Regions from separate parts of the Kitasatospora sp. NPDC058115 genome, predicted to be linked through region 1. Evidence: riboswitches for the same ligand, from Rfam matches in the RefSeq annotation. Region 1 holds a riboswitch; the other holds the start of a gene.
What was found. A riboswitch is a leader RNA that binds a small molecule or an ion and turns the genes downstream of it on or off. The one in region 1 is predicted to bind cobalamin.

Region 1 (7,548 bases):
GCCGAGGAACCCGATCACGCCGGTCTGGGCGACCAGGCACGCGGTCACCAGCGCTGCGGTGGCGACGAGGACCCAGCGGGTGCGCTCGACGTGGACGCCGAGGGAGCGGGCGGCGGTCTCGCCGAACGCGAAGGCGTCCAGGTCGCGGGCCGAGGAGGCCAGGACCGTGATGCCGATCAGCGCGACCGCGGTCAGGAGGACGGCGGTGGGCCATCGCACGCCGGCGACCGAGCCCAGCGTCCACTCCATGACGCCGCGCGCCGCGTTGCGGTCCCCGAGGACCAGCACGACGAACGAGGTGTAGGCCCCGCACATCTGGCCCACGGCGATGCCGGCGAGCACGGTCCGGGTGGTCGGCAGCGTCCGGGTGCGCGCGGCGGCCAGGGCCAGCACGACGACGGCCGCGAGCAGGGCACCGGCGAACGCGGCGATCGCCACCGCGCCGGTGCCCACGGCGCCGGACACGCCGACGCCGAGGACGATCACGGTGACCGCGCCGGCGGCGGCCCCGTCCGAGATCCCGAGCAGGAAGGGGTCGGCCAGGTCGTTGCCGGTCAGGGTCTGCAGCACGGCGCCGCAGACCGCGAGGCCGGCGCCGGTCGCGGCCGCTCCCAGCACCCGGGGCAGCCGCAACTGCCAGACGATCTGGTCGTCCAGCAGCGTCACGTGCGGGTCGCCCAGTCCGAGACGGCGCACCACGACCTCGAACACCGTCCGGACCGGCTCGTGCTGCGAGCCGACGGCCAGACCGAGGAGCATGGTGGCCAGGAGCAGGGCGGCGGCGACGGCCAGGGCCGCCACCGTGCGGCCCGGACCGGCGGGCCGCACGGCGGGGCGGGGTGCGGCGGTCATGAACCCGGGCGCAGCAGGCCCAGCCCGGCCGACACCCGGGCGGCGCCGTCGGCGAGCAGCACGCCGGGCGTCGACTCCGAGAACGGCACCACCACGAAGGCCTTGCGCTGCACGGCGGTGAGCCTGCTCAGCACCGGGTCGTTCTCCAGGTAGTCGATCTTGGACCGGGCGGTGTCCCAGTCGGCGTCCGCGAGCACGATGGCGTCCGGATCCGCGGCGACGACCTTCTCCCAGCTCACGCTCTGCCAGGCGCCGGGCAGGTCCGCGAAGACGTTGCGGGCGCCCACGGCGTCGAGCACCAGCTGCGGCCCGCCGTGGCCGGCGCCGACGTACGGCGCCTTGGTGTCCGAGTCGAACCACAGGACCTTCAGGTCCTTGCCCGCGGCCGTCGCCCTGAACCCGGCCAGCTGCTTCTCCTGCTCCCGCTGGATGGCGGCGGCCCGCTCCGGGACGCCGAACACCCTGGCGACGTCGTTCAGTTCGCCCCACATCGCCTGCCAGGTCGTCGGCGGCACCTGGCTCTTGTCCGTGCAGCCGAACGGGGACAGGTACGACGGCATGCCCTGGCCGCGCAGCTCCTCCCGGCTGCCCGCGACCTTCTCGGTGAACGCGCTGGAGTAGGAGGCGTAGAGGAAGTCGGGACGGGCCGCGAGGAGCTTCTCCTTCGTCGGGTAGTCCTCGGAGAGCACCGGAACGGAGTCGTAGGCCGCCTTCCACTTCTCCGGGACGGCGTTGTCGAGATAGGCGGTACCGGCCATCCGGGACTCCAGGCCGAGGGCCAGGGCGACCTCGGTGGCCCCCTGGTTGAGCGTCACCAGCCGCTCGGGCGGCGCGCCGACCGTCACGGTGGTCCCGCAGTTGACCAGGCTGACCGGCTCGGCACTTCCGCCCGTCGCCGTGGACGCGACGGGCGCGGGGGCGCCCGCGCAGGCACCGAGCACGCCGGTGAAAAGGACGGCCGCGACCGCCCGGCCGGCACGTACCCGACCTGCGGGGCGTGCGGAACGTATGGACACAAACGGGTACGGCAAAGCGCGGGGCACGTGTTCTCCAAAACCCTCGTGGAACATGTCGCGCCGTGGCCGGTCTCCTGGCTTCCGCATCGACGCACCGCAGCCGACCTTCCCGGGGGGCTCTTCGAGCCGTCCCAGTGGCCCTGACCGCTGGCGAAGCCGGTCAGCGAGGGCCGCGGTACTCCGCGGCAACAGTGGCGAGGGCCGCACCGGACTCGAACCGGTTTCCCGAACACCACGGCGATGGCAAGGTATCAGGCGTGGTCAGGTCGGTGCCGACCGGCTGCCCGAGGACACCGTCCTGGCGCCGGCCGCGCAGCGCCCCCACGCCCACGTGCCGAGCACCCCTCCGCGCGCCTTCGCGCTGCCGCTGCTGCGCGAGGCCGGCCTGACGCTCTCCACCGACCTGCACAACCGGGACGGCGTCAACACCCACCACGAGCCGCTCGCCCAGGCGGCGGACCTCGTCCTCGCCTCGACGACGGCCCTCGCGGATCCCGGGCGGACCATGCGCCGGATCGTCGAGCGCGGCCGGGCCCGGACGGTCGTCGCCTCGGCGGCCGGCGACGCCGTCGGCCGTGACGAACTCCTCGCCCGCGCCGCGGCACTCGACGCAGCGGACGGCGGAAGCCCATGACGGACGCAGCGCGCGGCCACGACGTGCGCGCCCTCGGCGGTGGCCGGTGCCGGGGGCCAGGGGAGGGTGGTGACGTCGCGGGCCGCGGTGCGGGCCGCACCCGCCGGGCGAGATCGTCGGCCGGGTCGTTGTCGTGGCAGCGCGGCGCGGTGTCCGTCGGGGGCGGGACGGTCGCGACCGCCGGCGGTGGGAGCAGGCGGACGGCTCCGTGAGGTGCCGTTGAGCGGCAGGGGTCCGCCCCTGGCCCGTTCACCGCCGGATGCGGATCGCCGAGGCCCGCCGAGCTCACCCGAACGGTGCGCCGGCGGGCCGAAGGCGACTTGGCGTCAGAAGAGGTTCCGCCCGGGTCACGTCACCGGCAGACAGACGGCGTAGACCATGTAGGAGCCGCTGGTGCCTGCCGAGTTGTTGAAGGACACCGTCCACATGTTCGCGGCGGACGGGTAGGACTCGTACAGCTGGGCCGTGAGGTTGTTGCCGCCGAGGGGCGTCCGCAGCCCACCGCCCGTGATGACGGTACCTGCCGGACAGGCCGTGGTTCCCGTGTTGAGTCCGGAGGTCAGGGTGTGGGTCGTCTGGATGATCTGGGTCGGCAGGGTCGGCCCCGCAGGTCCGGCAGGTCCGACGGGGCCGACCGGACCGGCGGGGCCGACCGGTCCGGCCGGTCCGACGGCTCCGGCAGGTCCGACCGGGCCGGCAGGTCCCACAGGTCCGGCAGGGCCCTGTGGTCCGGCGGGTCCTGCCGGTCCGGCCGGTCCCTGCGGTCCTGCCGGGCCCTGAGGTCCGGGAGGTCCCGGAGGGCCCGGCTTCCCGGACGAGCAGCTGTGCGGGCAGCCGCCCCCTCCCCGGTGGTCGGTCTCGTCACCGGCCTCCGCCTGGGGTGTCACGAATCCGGTCAGCAGTGTGGCGGCCAGCACCGACAGGGCGACGTTCCGCAGCAGGGTCAGGTGTTTCCGTCGCAATCCATCCTCCGTGAGTTCCTCGAATTCCGATCCCGTTCGTACACCGCACATGGCGGTGGCCGGGGCACAATACCCATGTGAACACGCCTGAGAAGGCCGCGCGAGCAAGGAGATCCCTTTGGGGATCCGACCGAACCCGAGAAGCTGACACGGTGTCCGATGGGTCCGGGGACGTCGTACCAGCGGCTCGCCGGCGGACCGCCATTGACTCGCTGACGGTGGGTCGATCTGCGGCGACCTCCGTCATCGGCGGTCACCCGTTCCCGGTTCTCCTGAGATGCGGGAGGAGCTCGCGGGGACTACGCCGGGCGGTCATCGGCATGGGGATGTGATCGGTTTTCCTGCCGGACGGCCTTTCCCGCCCACCGGATTTCCACGCACTCGACCGGTGCGTCCTGGTGCTGTGCAAACGGCGCCGAGCCGCATCCCGCCGGACCGGTCAGGCGTCGGCCGACCTCGGCATGCCGACCCTCGGCCCGCCACCGGATGGGGCACACCCATCCGCCGACCAGGGCCACCGCCCGTCGGCACGGCACGGCACGGCAGGCACCGCGCCGCCCGGCCGGGCAGCCGCGGCCTCTGACCGGGCTCCGACAAATTCGCTGTCCGGCGGCCGGAGCCCCGTGATACACAACCGTCGTGCAAAAAATCTTGGAGTTCCCCGAGGTCCTGCGGCTGATCGAGGACCGCTCGGCCGCGTTCCGCGCCGCGATCGCGTCCGCCCCCGACCTCGACGTCCAGGTCCCCGGATGCCCGGAGTGGACGCTGCGCGAACTGGCGCAGCACCTCGGCGACGGCCGCCGCCGTCAGGCCGCCGTCGTCGCGGCGGGCCCGGGTGCCGAGCCCCCGGCGAGGACGGACCCGAAGGGCGCCCCGACCGCGCCCCGCGACCGGGAGGCCCTGGACGCCTGGCTCGCCGAGTCGACCGAGCTCATGCTCGCCGCGCTGCGCGAGGCCGGCCCGGACCGCGGCTGCTGGACGTGGTGGGGCCGCTCGCAGGCCCCGGAGACCAGCGGAGCCCTGGCCCGGCACCAGATCCAGGAGATCGCCGTCCACACCTACGACGTCCGGCTCACCCTGGGCGCCGCACAGCCGTTGCCGACGGACGTCGCGGTCGAGGGCGTCGACGAGTTCCTGACGACCGTCTCGGCGACGACCGTCCCGTGGCCGTTCAAGCCGGCGACCATCGACCTGCACGCGACCGAGGGCGGCTCCTGGCGTCTGACCCTCGACGCCGACGGCGTGCGCTGCGACGACCTCGCCGCCGACGCGGCGCCGGGTGACCTGGTGATGCGAGGCGCAGCGAGCGACCTGGTCCTGTACTTCTACGACCGCATCCCGCTCGACCGCCTGGACAACACCGGCGACACCGAGCCGATGGAGCAGCTCGCGGAGTGGGACCCGAACGCGTAGCGCGCGGGACGCGTCGGCCGGTGGTGCCCGCGCTCCTGCGGGCGCCACCGGGCCGACGGCGCCCGGTGCGGGGCCGTCACGGGGACAGCCACTCGCCGAAGAGGGGCGCGAGGCCGTTGCCGCCCTCCGCGCACGCGAACGTCCCCGGGCAGCACCGTTCCCACCCGGTGGGCGTGGCCAGCAGGGCCAGCCGCGACCACCGGGTCGCGGAGGGGGAGGACCGGTGGAGCCGGAGCCCGAGCTCCGGCACCGTCACGTCGTCGGCGGTCGGGGAGGAGGGGCGGGCCGATCCCGGCAGGACGGAGACGACGTCCGCGGCGGGGTGCCCGAACAGGTCCACGCCGTCCCAGACCACGGGGTGCTCCCCCCTCGGGCCCGGGCGCGCGCCGGCCTCGACGATCACCTGGGCGAGGCCGTCGGCGCGGCCCGGACCGCCGCCGGCGACGGTCAGCGCGAGATCACCGAAGACCCCGACCGTGTTCCAGGCCGGGTCGAAGAGGATTCCGGCGAGCCACGCGTCGTGGGCGTCCCGCAGCGATGCGAAGTCGGCGCGGGCCGGCGCCGCGCACTGCCGCGCCCGGTGGCTCCCGGGCGTCGCCGCGAGCATCGCGGAGGCCTCCTGGGGCGTCGTCCCGAACCCGAGCGTCCCGGCCCCGTCCGGCAGGGTGACGCCGGTCCCCGGCAGCAGTTCCAGCATCGGGCCATTATGCCCGGCGACCGCGCGGGACCGGCCGGTGCCTAGGATGCCCCCTGAATCACTCCGGCCGCGGTGGACGCCGATCCGGGCGCCGCCTGTTCGCGCGACGGGCCGGCACCACAGGAAGGCGGAACGTCTCGCATGAAGGCCCTTGAGCACGCCCACTTCGGGCACGTGGACACCGGTGCGCTCCGCGACACCGACATCATCTGGCGGGGCACCTCGCAGGTGGGGGACGACGAGGTCGAGGTCCTGCTGTGGGCCGGGCCGTCCAGTGCGCCGGACGCCGGGGAGCTGGACGATCTCGCCGCGTGCCTCACCGGCCTGCCGGCGCTCGACGCGGCCGCGCGTGCGGCTCTGCGAACGTACCTGGACGGGGACCGCTCCTTCGTCGACTTCCACCTGGAGGAGCTGGAGGGCAGCGGGGCGGCCGGCCGTCTCGTCCGGGAGGCGGCGGGCGACGAGGTCGGGACGGCGGCCTTCGTCGCGGCCATGCGTCTGAACGGCGTCGGGCTGTGGCTGGGCGGGGTGTCCGACCGGCCGCCGGTCGTCCTGGACTACGTGTTCGAACCCGATCTCAGCGACCAGATACTCGCCGTCGGAGCGACCCGGCACGGGGCGGTGGCATCCGTCGACTGGGAGAGCTGACGGTCCGCTCAGCTCTCGCGCGAGGCGGCGTGCCGCCGGGCGGGTGCGGTGCGGCCGTGGCGGTCGGCTTCCTCGGCGGTGGCGTGGACGGGGAAGAGGGGTGCGGCGTCGGTGAGGTCCAGCACCCGGCGGGCCATCGGGCAGGGGGCGATCAGGACGAGGGGGATCCCGGCGGCCAGGGCCCTGCGGCGGGTGATGAGGAGCAGGTTGAGGCCGCTGGAGGTGAAGAGCCCCACGTCGGCGAGGTCGACGGCCAGCACCGCCGGACCCTGGTCGAGCGCCAGGTGCAGGACCTCCGCGGCCTCGGCCTCGCTGTCCATGCTCAGATCGCCGGAGAAGCGGCAGACCACGGTCTCCCCGACCCGGACGGTTTCGGACTTCAGCCACGGACTCACGGCCGGCCCTCCCTCGGGCCCGCGCCCGGCGCCCCGCCGGCGGCGGCCGTGACGGGTGCGTCGGCCCAGGCGTCGGCGAGGCGCTCCAGTCCCTGCCACAGGTCCAGCGCGGCGTCCCTCAGGTGCACGGCGGCGGGGCTGTCCGCCTCGGCGGCGACCAGGTAGGCGTCGATGCCGGTGACGGAGTGCCGCAGCCGTCGGCGCAGCGGCTCGACCTCGCCGGCGTGGTCGCCGTGCTCGCGGGGCACACCGATGCGCTCGGTGAGGAACGCGGCGAGCCGTTCCAGTTCGTGCCGGGTCATCTGGGTCACGGGACCAACTCCCGGGAGGGCTCCGCGCGACGGTGGCTGCGCGGGCGGTGCGGGTCTTGACGTGCCTCCACTGTTCGCCCCCGGGCAATGCCTGTCAACCATTGCACGAAAATAGTGTCGTGTTTTGATCGTCGTGAATCGCCGGACGTATAATCGGCCCATGGACGACGGCACCCCTCTCGCGCGGCAGTGGACGTTCCTGACCAATCACGCCCGCGTGCTCGTCCAGATCGCCCGCGACCCCGGCATCCGGGTGCGTGACCTCGCCGCCCAGTGCCTGCTCACCGAGCGCGCCGTCCAGCGGATCATCGTCGACCTCGAAGAGGCCGGCTACCTCAGTCACCAGCGCAACGGCCGCACCAATCACTACACGGTGATCGACAGCAAGCAGCTGCGTCATCCCGCGGACTCGGGCCCGACCCTCGCCGAGCTCCTCTCGGTCCTGCTGCGCTGAAGCCCGCAGGGGGTTGCGGCCCCCCGCTCACGAAGGCCCTGCCCCGTTCCGGCGTTCCGGGGGCGGGGCCTCCGTCGTGACGGGCGCGACGGGCCCGGCGGAGCCCGCCTGCCGACGGCCAATTTCCCGGACAGCGCCCCCGTGGCGAAGCATTTCGGCCAACTTG
Region 2 (7,548 bases), on a different contig from region 1:
CGTCCACCTCGAACGCCGCGCAGACGGCGGTGATCCGGCGCAGCGCCGCGTCGGTCAGCTCCACCTCGGGCAGCAGCTCGCGCGCGGCGGTGATCCGGTCCGCCAGCGCGCGCTCGTCCTCGGTGAAGCGGGCGGCGAACGCGGCCGGGTCGGCGTCGTGGGCCAGCCGGCGGCGCACCACCTCGGCGCGCTCGGCCGGCTCCCGGGTCGCGGCGATCTCCACCGTCAGGCCGAACCGGTCGAGCAGCTGCGGCCGCAGCTCGCCCTCCTCCGGGTTCATCGTGCCGACCAGCAGGAAGCGCGCCGCGTGCCGCACCGAGACGCCCTCGCGCTCCACGTAGGAGCGGCCCATCGCGGCGGCGTCCAGCAGCAGGTCCACCACGTGGTCCTGGAGCAGGTTCACCTCGTCGATGTAGAGCACGCCGCGGTGCGCCCGGGCGAGCAGGCCCGGCTCGTAGGCCTTGACGCCCTCGGCGAGCGCCCGCTCCAGGTCCAGCGAGCCGACGATGCGGTCCTCGGAGACGCCGACCGGCAGCTCGACCAGCCGGGCCGGACGCTCGGAGGAGGCCGGGGTGCCGGTGTGCGCGCCGTCCGGGCACTGCGGGTCCGGCGCCGCCGGGTCGCAGGCGAAGCGGCAGTCGTCGACGGTCGTGATGGACGGCAGCAGCCCGGCCAGCGCGCGCACCATGGTCGACTTGGCGGTGCCCTTCTCGCCGCGCACCAGCACCCCGCCGACGGCGGGGGAGACGGCGTTCAGCAGCAGGCCGAGCCGCAGGTCGGCCATGCCGACGATCGCGGTGAACGGGTATCGGACGTCACTCATGCATGCTCCCAGGGGCCCCGGGCGCAAGGAACGGCAGCGATCCGGCCGCCGGCACCCCGCCCTCGATCAGCTTCCACAACGCGTCGGTGTCCGCGTGCTCCTCGATCAGCTCGCCCAGCCGGTCCAGCCGGGCCTCCCGCGCGGCCGCGAAGGAGGTGTCCGGCGCCGGCACGAACGCCCGGCCGGCGGCCGCCGCGACCTCGCGCAGCAGCGCGCGGCGGAAGCCGTCGTTCTCCAGCGCCCCGTGCCAGGTGGTTCCCCACACCTGGCCCGCCCGGCACCCGTCGAGGAAGGGCTCGCCGCCCTCGACCGTGACGATGCCGTGGTGGATCTCGTAGCCCTCGACCCGCTCCCCGTACGCCTCGCCGACCGGCCGGGCGAGCACCTTCTCCGCGCCGAACCGCACCCGGGTCGGCAGCAGCCCGAGGCCGTCCACCGCGCCCGCCCCCGACTCGACCTCGTCCACGATCGAGTGCGCCAGCATCTGGTAGCCGCCGCAGACGCCGAGCAGCGGCTGCCCGGCCGCCGCCCGGGCCCTCAGCACCGGCTCCAGGCCGCGTTCGCGCAGCCAGGCGAGGTCCGCGACGGTGGCCCGGGTACCGGGCAGCACGACGAGGTCGGCGTCGGCCAGTTCCTCCGGGCGGGTGGCCCAGCGGACCAGCACGCCGGGCTCCTGGGCGAGCGCGTCCAGGTCGGTGAAGTTGGACAGCCGGGGGAAGCGCAGCACGGCCACCCGCAGCACGTCCGCGCCGAGCGGGCCGCGCGCGGCCGTCCGGTCGACGACGGTGGACAGGTCGAGCGAGTCCTCGGCGTCCAGCCACAGGTCCGCCAGCATCGGCAGGGTGCCGAGCACCGGACGGCCGGTCAGCTCGCGCAGCATCTCCAGGCCCGGCGCGAGCAGCCGCGCGTCGCCGCGGAACTTGTTGACGAACCAGCCCGCCACATGCCGCTGGTCCTCGGCCGACAGCAGCGCCAGCGTCCCGTACATCGCCGCGAACACCCCGCCGCGGTCGATGTCGCCGACCACCACGACCGGCAGGCCGGCGGCGGTGGCCAGGCCCATGTTGGCGATGTCGCGGTCGCGCAGGTTGATCTCGGCGGGCGATCCCGCGCCCTCGCAGACCACCACGTCGAAGCGCCGGCGCAGGTCCGCCAGGCACTCCAGGGCGCGTTCCAGCAGCACCGGCTTGCGCTCGCGGTAGTCCAGCGCGCCGACCTCGGCGACCGGCCGGCCCAGCAGCACCACCTGGCTGCGGCCGTCGGCCCCGGGCTTGAGCAGCACCGGGTTCATCGCCGCCTCCGGCTCCACCCGGGCCGCCTGCGCCTGCATCGCCTGCGCGCGGCCGATCTCGGCGCCGTCGGCGGTGACGAAGGAGTTCAGCGACATGTTCTGCGCCTTGAACGGCGCGACCGCGACACCCTGCCGGGCCAGCCAGCGGCAGATGCCCGCGGTGACCACGCTCTTGCCGGCGTCCGAGGTCGTCCCGGCGACCAGCAGCGCCTTGCTCATGCCCCACTCCTCCGCATCCCGCCCAGGGCCGCCCGGAGCAGCAGGTGCCCGGCGACCGTCGTACCCAGGGCCAGCGCGCTCACCCGCCGGGAGAGCACACAGGCCCGTTCGATGTCGTCCACCCCGACCGGCCGCAGCTCCCCGCCCAGCACGGGGCGGTGCTCCACCCGCTCGCCGTAGTGCAGCGTCCCGCCGAGGCGCACGCCCACCGCGCCGGCGAACGCCGACTCGGCCTGACCGGCGTTCGGGCTGGGGTGCGCCGAGCCGTCGCGCCGCCAGACCCGCCAGGCGGTGCGCGGTTCGGGGGCGGCGGCCACCGTCAGCAGCGCGGTCAGCCGCGCGCCGGGCCAGCCCGCCACGTCGTCCAGCCGCGCCGAGGCCCAGCCGAACCGGGCGTAGCGGGGCGAGCGGTGACCGACCATCGCGTCCAGGGTGTTCACCGCGCGGAACGCCAGCAGGCCCGGGGTGCCCGCGAGGCCGCCCCAGACCAGGGCGTTGACCACGGCGTCGGCGGTGTTCTCGGCCACCGACTCGACGACCGCGCGGGCCAGCTGCTGCTCGTCCAGCGCGCTCGGGTCGCGTCCGCACAGGTGCGGCAGCCGCTCCCGGGCCGCCGTCAGGTGGCCGGCCGCCAGCGAACGGCCGATGGTGCGGGCCTCCCGGGTCAGCGAGGTGCCGCCGAGCACCGTCCAGGTCGCGGCGGCGGCGAGGGCGGCCCGGGCGGGCGGGCGGCGGGCCAGCAGCCGGTCGGCGGCGAGGGCGCCGGCCGCGACGGTGCCCACGGCCAGGGCGGTGAAGGCGGTGCCGACGCCGCGGTGGTCGCGCCAGAGCAGGCGTTCCAGCCGGGCGGCGGCGGTGCCGAAGCCGGCCACCGGGTGGCCGCGGCGCGGGTCGGCGAACCGGGCGTCGGCCAGGTACCCGGCCACCGCGCCGGCGCCGAAGGCGGCGGCCCGGGTCAACGGGCGCACGGCAGGGCGCAGCATCGCGTGCGTGTCCTCACTCAGGGTCCGCGCCCTGGATCGACGAACCGGCGGCGAGAGTCTCCTGGCTTCCGGGTCGAACGCACCTCCCGGGCCTTCCAGCGGCTTCTGACGGCCCGCCGTGGCGTGTTCCGGTCGTGCTCCCCGGTGACAGTGGCGGGACCGCGCCGGACTCGCACCGGCTTCCTCTGCATGCCTCCGTATTGGCTGAAGGATCCCATCACGGGCCCGAACCGGGAGTCAACCGAGGTCGTCGGGGGTGTTGGTCACACGCCGGGCCGCCCCGCCGCAGCCATGTGATTTTCCTCCCGGAACTACCCGTACGGCCGTGTCCTGCTGGCCTCCCCCCGCCCGCGCGAGTGGACTGAGGGTGGGTCGGGACAGCGAGACCGGAGACCGAGCCAGACACCGAGCACCGGGGAGCGAGTATGCGTTGGGGAATCGCGGCCACCGTGGCGGCCGCCGCCGTCGGCACCGGGGCCGCCGTCCTGGTGATCGGCCGCCGGGCGTCCGAGCGGATGGTCCGCCCGGCCGGGGCCGCCCGCGTCCGGACCGGCCCGGTGCTCGTCCAGGCCCTCGGCGCGGGGCGGGTCACCTTCACCCGCACGCCGGTGAGCGAGCGCCCCGGCCGCTGGGCCGTCGAGTGGGGCGAGGACGGTCACGCGGTCGTCGAGGAGGTCCTGCACAGTGACGAGAAGGGGGTCACCCGCCGGCTGGTGCGCGCGGACCGGGGCACCCTCGCCCCCGGCACCGAGGTCCGCTTCACCCCCCGGGTCCACCTCGGCGACCCGGGCCGGGCGCTCGGGCTGCCGTTCGCCGAGACCGCCGTCGAGGGCGAACTCGGCGCGATGCCCGCGTGGCGGCTGGACGGCAAGCGCGGCACCTGGGTGGTCCTGGTGCACGGCCCGGACGCCGACCGGACCCAGGCCCTGCCCGTCCTCCCCGAGCTGCAGCGCCTCGGCCTGCCCGCCCTGGTCGTCACCTACCGCGGTGACGCCGGCGCCCCGGCCTCCCCGGACGGCCTCGGCCACTTCGGCGAGACCGAGTGGCGGGACGTCGAGGCGGCGGTGCGCACCGCCCTGGACGCCGGCGCGGGCCGGGTGGTGCTCCACGGCTGGTCGCTCGGCGCCACGATGGCCCTGCAGACCGCCGCCCGCTCGGACCTCGCCCCCTCGATCAGCAGCCTGGTCCTGGACTCGCCGGTGCTGGACTGGCCGGCCACCGCCCGCCGGGACGCCGCCCGCTCCGGCTTCCGGGGCGCGGCCGCCGAACTGGGCGCGCTCGCGGCGCAGGGCCGCACCGGCGTGGATCTGGCCGACTTCGCCCGCATCGCCGAGGGGACCGACCTGCGGGTGCCGACCCTGGTGCTGCACGGCCCGGACGACCCGGTGGCCCCGTTCGCGGCGGCCGAGCGCCTCGCCCGCCGCCGACCGGACGTGGTCAACCTCCAGGCCTTTCCCGGGGGTGATCACGCCGCGCTCTGGAACACCGCCCCCGACCGCTACGCCGAGACCCTGCGCCGCTGGCTCACTCCGTTCTGCTGAGCCGTTCCGATCCCCCCCTCGCGCGGAATTCCGCGGCGCACCCGTTCTTCGTGGCATGGACCCGCCACAAAGATCAGGCCAGTCGGTTTGGCCTCTGTTGCCCGATCTTGTCGAGCCCCCGCGCCCCCCGCCCGCCCCGCGCGGACAACCGGATGTGACAGATGGCCGGTACAAGGGGAAGACTGCTCGACGTGACGTCTCGGAATCCGCGCGACCGTGATGCCCCGCTCCCGCCGACGATCGGTACCGGTGCGACGGTGACCCGTCTCCCCGGAACGGCCCACCGCCCCGCCGGCGCCAGGCCGGGGGCCCCGGGCGTACCCCGCCGACGAGGCCCCGCCCCCGCACCCGGCCGTGGCCGGGTCCCCGTGCCGGAGGGCTTCCCCGCCCCCGCCGAACTCGCCCCGCTGGCCCGCCGCATGCTGGTCGACGCCGTCCGGATCGCCCGCTGGGCCGGCGAACTCGACGAGGTCGACAAGCGCGGCGAGCTGCTCCCCGACGACGCCCGCGCCGCCGGCCGCGCCCTCGCCATGACGGTGGGCGCCGCCGCCAAAGCGTGGGGCCAGGCCCTGCTGGTCGGCCTGGTCGAGGCCCGGGACGGCGGTGCCGGCCCCGGCTGGCGCCTGCACGCCTGGGAACACGACGACGAGGCGGTGGTCCGCGGCTGGTCGGCCCTGTTCGACGCCTGGACGCTGCTCGCCCCGGTGCCGCCCGCCGCCCTGCGCGGCGTCTTCGCGGTGCTCGCCGGGCAGGCCGTCGACCAGGCCCCGCAGCTGCTCTCCTTCCTCCACCTGGTGGACGGCCCGGTGGCCGACATCGAGCTGCTGGAGCTGCTCCGGCGCGGCCTGGACGAGCGCCGGGTCGGCGGCGGCGAGGGTGCCTTCGGCCTCTCGCCGGTCCCGCACGCGGCCTCCGCCGTCTCCGCCGTCCGCGGCACCTGCCGCGAGCCGCAGATCGACACCCCGGCCTCGCCCGCCGACGTCGCCGCCGTCCTGGACTGGATGCTGGACGGCCTGGCCGCCGTCGGCGCGCTGACCCGCCGGGACAACGCGGCCGAGCTCTCCCCGCTCGGGAACTGGGCGGTGCGGGCCAAGCTGGAGGAGATCTGCACCGTCGCGCAGACCGCCGCCGGCCACATCGAGCAGAGCGCGCTGGAGCTGCTGAGCGCCTGCGCCGACTACTCGCCCGGCCCGGCCCGCGCCGAGTACCGGGCCTGGCTGGCCGCCCGCCCGGCCGACCGGGCGGTGGCCGAGCTGCTGGAGACCGCGCAGGGCGAGGACGCACTGGTGCGCGGCCTGGCCTTCGAGGCGCTGCGGGTGGCCGGCGTGACCGCCGAGCAGGCCGTCCGGGCCGCCGTCGACGAGCCGGTGCTGCGCCCCTACGCGCTGCTCTGGCTGGCCGAGCGCTCGGACGAGGGGGTCTCCCCGGCCGACGTGCTGGGCGCGGAGGACGCCGCCTGGCTCTGGGTGGACACCGCCGCGGCGGTGCTCGACCACGGTGAGACGGAACTGCTCGTCGGCCACGTCGAGGGCGCCTCGGCCGGCGACCCGGTGCGGCTGTTCGCCCGGGCCCGGCAGTCCGGGCACCCGCGGGCGGCCTCGGTGCTGACCGCCGTCTCCGGCGTCCACCCCGACCCGGGCGTGGCCCGGGCGGCCCGCCGCTCGGCCTTCAGCGTCCACCGCGGCGGCGCGTAGCCGCGCGGCGCACCCGGTACGCGGCGCACCCGGCATGCGGAAGGGCCCGGCTCCCCTCGGGGAGCCGGGCCCTTCCGCCGTGTCCTGCGGCCGTCAGCCGATCCGCGACTCCGCGCGGCGCGCCCGGACGTCGCCGACCTTCTGCCCCACCTTGCGGCGGATGACCAGCAGCGGCGCCATCGCGGCGAGCGCGATCTGCGCGAACGCGCCGATGTGCAGCAGGTTGTCGCCGCCCGGCAGACCGGTCGCCCAGGCCGCCAGGCAGCCGATCGAGACGACGATCCAGCAGAGCGTCGCGGTGGCCAGCAGCCCCTGCGGCTTCGGGTACTCGATCCGGCTGACCATCAGGTACGCCGCGCCGAAGATGGCGACCAGGCCGGGAAGGAACGGCGGGTCGAGCAGCACGATGGCGATCACCGTCATCGCGCCCATCGGGCAGGGCATGCCCTGGAACACCCCGGGCCGCATCTTCACGGCGGAGAAGCGGGCGAGCCGCAGCACCACCGCCAGCAGCACGGTCAGCGCGATCAGCGCGGAGAGCCGGCTGTTGGAGCCCGGCGAGACCATGCCCCAGACCGCCACGAAGTAGGCCGGGGCGATGCCGAAGCTGATCAGGTCGGCGAGGTTGTCGAGCTCGGCGCCGAGCGCGGAGGAGCGCAGCTTGCGCGCCACCAGCCCGTCGAACAGGTCGCACATCGAGCCGATCAGCAGCAGCGTGACCGCGGTGGCGGCGCTGTGCTTGTCCGGCGCGGCGTCCGGGTTGGTGATGTGCGGGACGAGCACCCCGGTGGTGATCGAGTAGATCGCCAGGAAGCCGCAGACGGCGTTCCCGAGGGTGAGGAAGTCCGCGGTGGACAGGTGCTGCGGCGAGCGCGGCGCGCGCAGCTCGCGGTCGCGGGCCCAGCGGCGGCGGCGCAGGGCCGTCTCCTCGTCGTCCAGGCCGACGATCGTCTCAGGATCAGTCACGGTCAAGGCGTGTCACCCCGGCGGTGGTCTT

Region 2: it holds a riboswitch for cobalamin, as region 1 does, so the genes downstream of both, ACFVVL_RS21845 (cobalamin biosynthesis protein) here and ACFVVL_RS31055 (ABC transporter substrate-binding protein) in region 1, are expected to answer to the same signal.

Annotation. Positions count from the first base shown of each region.
Region 1 is NZ_JBHVTL010000036.1:79,147-86,694, forward strand. It holds gene ACFVVL_RS31050 (FecCD family ABC transporter permease) at 1-852, opposite strand, end outside; gene ACFVVL_RS31055 (ABC transporter substrate-binding protein) at 849-1,793, opposite strand; cobalamin riboswitch at 1,915-2,120, opposite strand; gene ACFVVL_RS31060 (hypothetical protein) at 2,200-2,502, shown strand; gene ACFVVL_RS31065 (hypothetical protein) at 2,850-3,209, opposite strand; gene ACFVVL_RS31070 (maleylpyruvate isomerase N-terminal domain-containing protein) at 4,104-4,877, shown strand; gene ACFVVL_RS31075 (hypothetical protein) at 4,954-5,574, opposite strand; gene ACFVVL_RS31080 (DUF2004 domain-containing protein) at 5,716-6,222, shown strand; gene ACFVVL_RS31085 (STAS domain-containing protein) at 6,231-6,617, opposite strand; gene ACFVVL_RS31090 (hypothetical protein) at 6,614-6,928, opposite strand; gene ACFVVL_RS31095 (helix-turn-helix transcriptional regulator) at 7,089-7,382, shown strand.
Region 2 is NZ_JBHVTL010000020.1:73,727-81,274, reverse strand. It holds gene ACFVVL_RS21855 (putative cobaltochelatase) at 1-823, opposite strand, end outside; gene ACFVVL_RS21850 (cobyric acid synthase) at 816-2,333, opposite strand; gene ACFVVL_RS21845 (cobalamin biosynthesis protein) at 2,330-3,316, opposite strand; cobalamin riboswitch at 3,350-3,529, opposite strand; gene ACFVVL_RS21840 (alpha/beta hydrolase family protein) at 3,742-4,857, shown strand; gene ACFVVL_RS21835 (hypothetical protein) at 5,019-6,551, shown strand; gene ACFVVL_RS21830 (CDP-alcohol phosphatidyltransferase family protein) at 6,645-7,523, opposite strand; gene ACFVVL_RS21825 (phosphatidylserine decarboxylase) at 7,510-7,548, opposite strand, start outside.